2 regions of the Nostocoides vanveenii genome follow, and region 1 is predicted to be linked to the other one. Evidence: riboswitches for the same ligand, from Rfam matches in the RefSeq annotation. Region 1 holds a riboswitch; the other holds the start of a gene.
What was found. A riboswitch is a leader RNA that binds a small molecule or an ion and turns the genes downstream of it on or off. The one in region 1 is predicted to bind cyclic di-AMP.

Region 2: it holds a riboswitch for cyclic di-AMP, as region 1 does, so the genes downstream of both, ABD209_RS07375 (C40 family peptidase) here and ABD209_RS04870 (transglycosylase family protein) in region 1, are expected to answer to the same signal.

What each region holds. Positions count from the first base shown of each region.
Region 1 is NZ_BAAAPN010000025.1:27,689-31,469, forward strand. It holds gene ABD209_RS04850 (HpcH/HpaI aldolase/citrate lyase family protein) at 1-315, opposite strand, end outside; gene ABD209_RS04855 (MaoC family dehydratase) at 312-806, opposite strand; gene ABD209_RS04860 (hypothetical protein) at 950-1,435, shown strand; tRNA gene ABD209_RS04865 (tRNA-Thr) at 1,518-1,590, opposite strand; gene ABD209_RS04870 (transglycosylase family protein) at 1,835-2,554, opposite strand; cyclic di-AMP (ydaO/yuaA leader) riboswitch at 2,566-2,722, opposite strand; gene ABD209_RS04875 (S53 family peptidase) at 3,103-3,781, opposite strand, start outside.
Region 2 is NZ_BAAAPN010000035.1:53,766-57,546, reverse strand. It holds gene ABD209_RS07385 (MFS transporter) at 1-383, shown strand, start outside; gene ABD209_RS07380 (iron-dependent transcriptional repressor DtxR) at 397-1,095, shown strand; cyclic di-AMP (ydaO/yuaA leader) riboswitch at 1,312-1,455, shown strand; gene ABD209_RS07375 (C40 family peptidase) at 1,457-2,236, shown strand; gene ABD209_RS07370 (O-acetyl-ADP-ribose deacetylase) at 2,804-3,364, opposite strand; gene ABD209_RS07365 (PH domain-containing protein) at 3,383-3,781, shown strand, end outside.

The DNA.
Region 1 (3,781 bases):
CCCACTCAGGCCGGTGACGTCCTCCGGCAGCTCGGTCTTGGCCAGCATAACCCGGCGAATCTGGTTGCGCGCCAACGCTTCCAGGTCACGCTCGTGGTCGGCGGTGCCCGCCGGATTGACGCGCACGAGGGTGCGTTCCGGATCGCAATCGCCGTATGCCGTCAGGTCGGCCCGAGCCTGTGCCTTGCGATCCGGAGCGACGGCGTCCTCGAGGTCGATGATCACGACATCGGCGCGTCCCGCTGCCTTTGCGTAACGGTCGGGCCGGTCCGCGGGGCAGAAGAGCCACGCCGGGCCGGGCTGCCAGGCGGTCATACGTGCTGCTCTGCGGGCTGGAGCCGAACGAGCGTCTGCCGGGCGGCCGTCGCGACCACTGTCCCCGACTGATTGCGCGCGGTGTGCTCCAGGCTCACGATGCCTTCGCCCGGACGGCTGCGCGACGGGCGCTTGTCGGTGACAAGGGTCTCGGCATACAAGGTGTCGCCGATGAAGACGGGGGCGGGGAAGGCGATCGCCGAGAAGCCCAGATTGGCCACGAGCGTGCCCTGCGTCAGCTGCGCGACCGAGAGACCGACCAGCGTGGAGAGGGTGAACATCGAGTTCACCAGCCGCGCATGGAAGGGCGGGAGCGCATCGGAGATCGCCGCGTCGAGGTGTAACGGCTGAGTATTCATCGTCAGCGTCGTGAAGACCACATTGTCGGCCTCGGTGACCGTCCGGCCCGGCCGGTGCCGATAGGTGGCGCCCACCTCGAACTCCTCGAACCACAGCCCCCGCTGCTCGATGATCCGACCTGGCCCGTCCATGGCTGGCTCCTTCGCTGCCCGTATGCCGTGCCCGCCACGCTATCGCTCGGCTCGGCCTTCCACGCGACCACCTGCGTGGGAGGGTCGTGCCTCGACCGGGGCATAACGCTTGCAGGGATGGTCATGTAATGGTGTAATCAACCATGGAGATTACGACTGAGGTTCTGAAAGTCATACCGGTGGATCTTTTCGACGGCGCTCCCGACGTGCGCATCGACCGCGAGGAGATCACCATCATCGGCCGGGTCCCGGCCACCCCCGGCCAGGACGCGGCCGGGGACGATACCGACCGCATCGACCGGTTCCGCGAAGCCACCCGCGAGCAGCGCATGCGCATCGCGCGCGGACTTGAGGACGCGTTCAATCGCAAGGTGGCCTGGGGCGCCCGGAGCGGGGAGATGGGTGTGCTCTTCACCCACCTCGCGACGCCAGTAATGACGCGGCTACGTCAGCCCGAGCGGTTGGTCCTCGACACCCTGGTCGCCGGCGGCGTGGCTCGATCGCGCGCGGACGCGCTGGCCTGGTGCGTGCGGCTCGTCGGTCAGCACGAAGCCGACTGGATCGCCAGACTGCAGGACGCGATCAAGAATGTCGACGAGGCGCGCGCATCCGGTCCGGACCCGGACTGACCTGCGGTCCCAGGCCGCCTCCCAGGAGGCGAGGCGCTACGAGGCCTGGGCCACGAAGGGATTTCTGGGGGGCGTCAGAGAGAGCCGACGGGGGGACTCGAACCCCCAACCACCTGTTTACAAGACAGGTGCGCTGCCAATTGCGCCACGTCGGCCGACGCCCCGAAGGGCACGGGTGAGGATATCAACCGCCGGACGCCAGGCGGCTGGCGTGCCGCCTGGCGCCGGATCCCACCGAACCGACGAAGGTGCGTCCCCCAGCATCAGGTCTGTCCCGACGTGTAGGCCGGGCGGGCCGGGCCAACGCCGATCGGGGCCGCTCGACGGGGCTGAACCGGCCTCTCGACGGGGCTGAACCGGCCTCTCGACGGGGCTGAACCGGCCTCTCGACGGGGGCTGTCAGAGGACCTTGTTGAGGTAGGTCTGCAGGGCCTTGGTCGTACTGGAATCCCAGATGCCGTCCTGGGTGTGGGCGACGACCTTCTGCAGGGCCTTCGTCGTGATCGGGCCGATCACGCCGTCCGCAGTGACCTTGAGCTTGGTCTGGAGGGCCTTGCGGTCGCTGAGGGTGAAGCTGCCGTCGACCGGCCGGCCGATCCACTTCTCCATTGCGCCATAGGTCTTGGGTCCGAGCACGCCGTCGACGACGAGCTTGGTCGAGGAGCTACCACCGGTCGAGCCGCCCGAGCCCGTGGTGTCGGTCCAGGGGTCGACCGCGAGCCCGTTGGTCACGGTCAGGCCGGCCCGCGCGCCGCAGACCGGCCACGCACCCGGGCCCTGGACCTTCAGCACGGCCTGAGCGATGTAGATCTGGGCGCCCTTGCTGGCCTGGTGGGCGTAGGGCGCGTACTTGCCGCCGCCGAAGCCGGTCCAGGTGGATGCCGAGAACTGCAGGCCGCCGTAGTAACCGTTGCCCGTGTTGATCGACCAGTTGCCGCTGCTCTCGCAGTCGGCGACCGCATCCCACACGGTGTCGGCGTGCGCCGCGGTCGGGGCGAGGACGGCGCCGACAGCCGCGGCCGAGCCGGCGGCGGTGAGCAGCGCGCGACTGGGGCGGCGGGCGGCGCGGTGGCGGCCGGCATACGGGCTGGATGAACGGAGGGTGGCGCGAATGGCCATGGGGGAGTGCCCTTTCCTGACGTCGCGCCGCCGGGGTTAGCTGTCGGGTTAGGGAGGTCAGGTTCCCCGCCGGCTCGGCCGGCTGCACCCCAAGGCCGGCATCGATGCGGGCCACACGTGGGTCCCCCAGCCATCCGTGCGAGTGACTCGCGTCGGCGGCCGCTGGATGGTTGGGCGCGCGGCCGCCCGGGATGAATGGTGAAGTGTGTGTGCAGTTGTGGCGGTCCGAGGACCGGGTCACACCGTAGGGGCTGCTGGTGCGCCTGTGCAATCTCTGTTCGCCCGCCGTGAGCGCGATGCGCCGCGGATCCCCGCTTCCGCGCGGGCCCAACTGCCTCGCCACCGCTGGGCAGCCGGGCACGGACAAGCCCGAACCCCTGCACCGCCCGAGCCCAGGCCCACGGACAAGCCCGAACCCTGCACCGCCCGAGCCCAGGCCCACGGACAAGCCCGAACCCGGCGCTGGCGCGCCCGAAACCCGGGCGTCGGCGCGCACGGAAAAACCCCGGCCCGGACAGTGTCCGGACCGGGGTTTGAGGTGGCGCGTTTCAGAGCCCGCCGAGGCCCTTGGGTGAACCCACGCCGGTGGGCGCGTCATAGCCCTTGAGGCCGTTGCACAGGTAGTCCCCGCCGCATGGGCCATTGCGGCCGCCGACGACGTCGTAGAACGCGCTCGGCGTGCGATAGGCCTGGGCCGACGAATAGGTTGCGCCATTGCCCGCCAGACCGATCAGACCCGCGATGATCGGCGCGGACGCGCTGGTGCCACCACCGACGACCCAGCCTGGGGGCAGGCCGAAGGGGTTGGGGTAGGTGTCATAGACCGCGACGCCGGTGGCCGGGTCGGCGACCGCCGACACATCGGCGATCGTGCGCATCTGGCAGTGGGTGTCCTTCTGCCACGGGCTCTTGGCGACGTATGCCGAGCACCCGCTCCCGCTGCCGCCCCAGACGTCCTCGTCCCAGCCGCGCGACGTGCCAGGCGCCTTGTTGAGCGTCGTCCCGCCGACCGCGACGACCTTGCGGTAGGCCGCGGGCACGGCTGCCGACGTGAACCCGTAGTCGCCGCTGGAGGCGACAGCCGTCGTGCCCTTGTGCTCGTAGGCGTCCCGATCCGCCCACAGGTAGCCCGTCTCGAGCCCGCCGTAGGAGTGCGAGGTCACCGTGGCGCCCTTGCGCCACGCGGTGCGGGTTGCCTCGGCAAGGTTGTTGTTGTAGTTGTCGTCG
Region 2 (3,781 bases), on a different contig from region 1:
GGGTGATGGACCGGCGTGGGCGGGCGATGGTGGCCGTGCCGTGCGCCGGACTGCTGGCCCTGGGCTTCCTGGTGCTCCCCCTGACCGCCAGCCTGGCGGGCCTGCTCGCCGTCACCATCTTGATGGCCGTCGGCAACGGCCTGGGATCGGGCATCGTGATGACGCTCGGTGCCGACACCGCCCCGGTGGTGCACCGGGCGAAATATCTCGGGGGCTGGCGCCTGTGCGGAGACATCGGCGCGAGTGGCGGCCCACTCGTCGTCAGCGCCATCATCGCGGCCACCGGGTTGGCGAGCGCGAGCCTGGCCGTCGGGGGGCTCGCGCTCGCGGGCACGGCGTGGATCGCCCATTGGGTGAGCGCGCTCGATCGGCGCCGCCGATGAGAGGATGGCGCGCGTGAGTGACCTGATCGACACCACGGAGATGTATCTCAAGACCATCTTCGAACTCGACGAAGAAGGGATCCCGCCCCTGCGGGCCCGCATCGCCGAGCGCCTCGGCCACTCCGGACCCACCGTCTCGCAGACCATCGCCCGCATGGAACGCGATGGCCTGGTCTCGATCGCCGGTGACCGGCACCTCGAGTTCACCGACCTCGGTCGGCAGCGCGCGACCCGCGTGATGCGCAAGCATCGGCTGGCGGAACGGCTGCTCGTCGACGTCATCGGCTTGGAGTGGGAGTACGTCCACGACGAGGCCTGCCGCTGGGAGCACGTGATCTCCGAACGGGTCGAGCGCCGGATCATCGCCCTGCTCGGTGACGACCTGCTCTCGCCCTATGGCAATCCGATCCCCGGGCTTGCCGAGTTGGGCGAGGCGGCCAGCGTCGAGGACTTCCGGGCCGGGCTGGAGACGATGTCGGCCATCGCCGACAGCGACGAGGCCCATGTCACCGTCCGCCAGATCGGCGAGCCGGTCCAGATCGACCACGAGGCTCTGAAGTTGCTCACCGAGGCCGGCGTGCGGCCCGGCGAGGCGATTCGCGTCCGCCGCGAGGACGGCCGAGTGCTCGCGGTGGGCGCCACCCGCGACTTCACCGAGGGCGTTTCGTTGCCCGAGGACATCGCCGACCACGTCTTCGTGCAGACCCAGTAGGACACCCCCAAAGGCGGTGTGGTGGTGAGCGCCGGGAGCCGCCGCTGACCGGCGTGGCGCCGGCAGACAGCATGGTGTGGTATTCCTCACCGATCCGTCACCGCCCTGTGATCGAAACGTGACATATGGCGGGGGAGTGTGTACCGTTTCGTCTCGCGGCTCCCCCAGAGCCGCCCGAACGCCTGGATCGCCGAGTCCTACCACCAGGTGCACGGACCGAAGATTCCGCCAGGTAGGAGCGGGGGACCCACCTTCGGGCGCTTGCGTCCTTGGGGTGAAGTCCGCCAGGTTCGACCGGCGGGCCGGACAGCATCTCTCGTCCGAACCCGACAGCTCACCTCGTAGGCGTCGAGAGGTCACCGTGCCGAAGCTTGCCTCGGGGCGCTATTCCGCCCGCGCCCGAATTGCGCAGAACAAGAGCCAGAACCACTCCTCGACCGACGCCGTCGTGCGCGCCGGCGCGGTTCTGGCCGCGACGACCGCGCTGGTCTCGGCGATGGCCGCCACCGCCTCCGCCGCGCCTGCCGCTCCGGTCGCGCCCGCTGCCGCCCCCGCCGCCAAGACGGTCGCCGCCGCTGCCCCGGCCGTGACCGCGCCCAAGGCCGCCGGTCCGGTCCTCGCCAAGTTCGGCACCATCGGCGTCAAGGCCGTTGCCAAGCCGAAGCCCAAGCCCGTTGTTGTCCCGGTAGCCGCCCGCACGCAGACCGCTGCGAGCCGCACGACCACCACGCGCTCCACCGTTCCCGCCACGAGCAACGCCGGCGGCAGCACGACCGACAACCCGGCCCCCCAGGCCCCGCCGCCGCCCGTTTCCGGTGGCGTGCTGGCGATTGCCGCGAGCCTGTCGGGCATCCCGTATGTCTACGGCGGCTCCACCCCGGCCGGCTTCGACTGCTCCGGTTTCACGATGTACATCTTCGCCAAGGTCGGCATCAGCCTGCCCCGCACCGCCGCCGGCCAGCAGGCCGCGACCACCCGGGTCAGTTCGCCGCAGCCCGGTGACCTGGTCTTCTTCGGCTACCCGGCCTACCACGTGGGCATCTACGCGGGCAACGGCATGATGTACGACTCGCCGCGCACCGGCCTGTCCTCGGGCCTGCGCGCGATCTGGAGTTCCAGCGTCACCTACGGCCGCCCGTAGGTCTCGGCTGCATTACGCGGCCTGGCGCGCGCAGGCCGACTGCGATGGAGGGCAGGGGGCGACCCTGCGCAGGTTACGTGGGGCTGACCCCCGCGCCTCGGTGTGCCCGCCGGGCACCCCGAGGTTCACGGGGCGCTGACAGGGCGTCCACAGGTCGCCGTGCCATGGTGCTGGTCAACTGCGCTATGTCGAGCGAAGGACGCACCTATGCCGCATATTCACGATTTAGGTCCGCGTCTGGTCCGGCGGCGGAAGGGGCACGGCAGGAACGACGGGCGACGTGGCGTCGGCCTGGCTCGCACGTGAGTGAGTCCCGTCGGGCGCAGGAGTGCACGGCGGCGCGCAGGTGAGCCAGATGATGATGCACGGCCAAGGTCAAGGCGATCACTGACGCGCCCTTTTCGGCGCCCCGAGACCCACGGCTACAGCGTGCTGCCGGGTCACCCGCGTTCGTCGGTCATCAGGCGCGGTCAAGCGCACCCGCGCGCACGTGCTTGTCGTGCAGACGGTGCGCCTGGACGCACCTCGTGCACGACATTCGTCGTTGGGACAGCACCATGACGTGGGTCAGTGTCGCCGAGCCGAAGACCCGCGCGCCGCGATGCCCAGCCGGTCGGCCGTCTCGGTGAAGACGGTGGCCGCCTCCGGGCTGACGAGCACGAACCGGATCAGATCCATGCCACCGCGTCGACTCACGCCTTCCGCGGCGGCGGCCAAGCCCAGCTCGGCGACCGTCCCCATCGCCCAGCCGTAGACACCTGCGCTCACGGCCGGGAAGGCCATCCGGCGGGCCCCCATGCCCCGGGCCACGCTGATGCTGTTGGTGAAGCACCGGCGCAGAGTGGCTGGATCCGTCGCTCCCGCATGGCGATTCGGGCCAACGGTGTGGATCACCCACTTGGCCGGCAGCGCGAAGCCCGGGGTGGCGATCGCGTCTCCGGGCGGAAGCCCGTCCGGCAGCGTCGAATCCCGCAACTCCCGGCAGGCCGCCAGCAACTCCGGCCCGGCCGCCCGATGGATGGCCCCGTCGACTCCGCCGCCGCCCAGCAACGAGGAGTTGGCCGCATTGACGATGGCGTCCACTTTCTGCGTGGTGATGTCGCCGGTGACAATCTCGATATTGCCCATGGCGACACCGTATGCCGCGTGCCACCCTTGGGTGCGCGCCCGCGGTGGGGCGCGGCATACGGCAAGGCGAAGGAGCGCATGGTGGCCGACGAGATCTACTACGACAAGAAGGACCAACTAGCGATCGTGCAGGGCAGCCTGCTGCCCGACGAGACGGTCTTCGCGGTCTATGACGGCAAGGACGTCGGCACCGGCTTCATCGGACTGACGAATATGCGCGTGATCCTGCAGGACAACTCCTTCGCCGGTGGCAAGGTGGCCGTGACCTCGGTGCCCTACAACAAGATCACCGCCGTCTCCTACGCCTCGAACGCCTCGGTCTTCGGTCGCTTCACTGAGGAGACGACGGTGGCGATCCACACCTCCCACGGGACCTACGAGATCCTGCTGCGTGGCTCGGACAAGGCCAAACACACC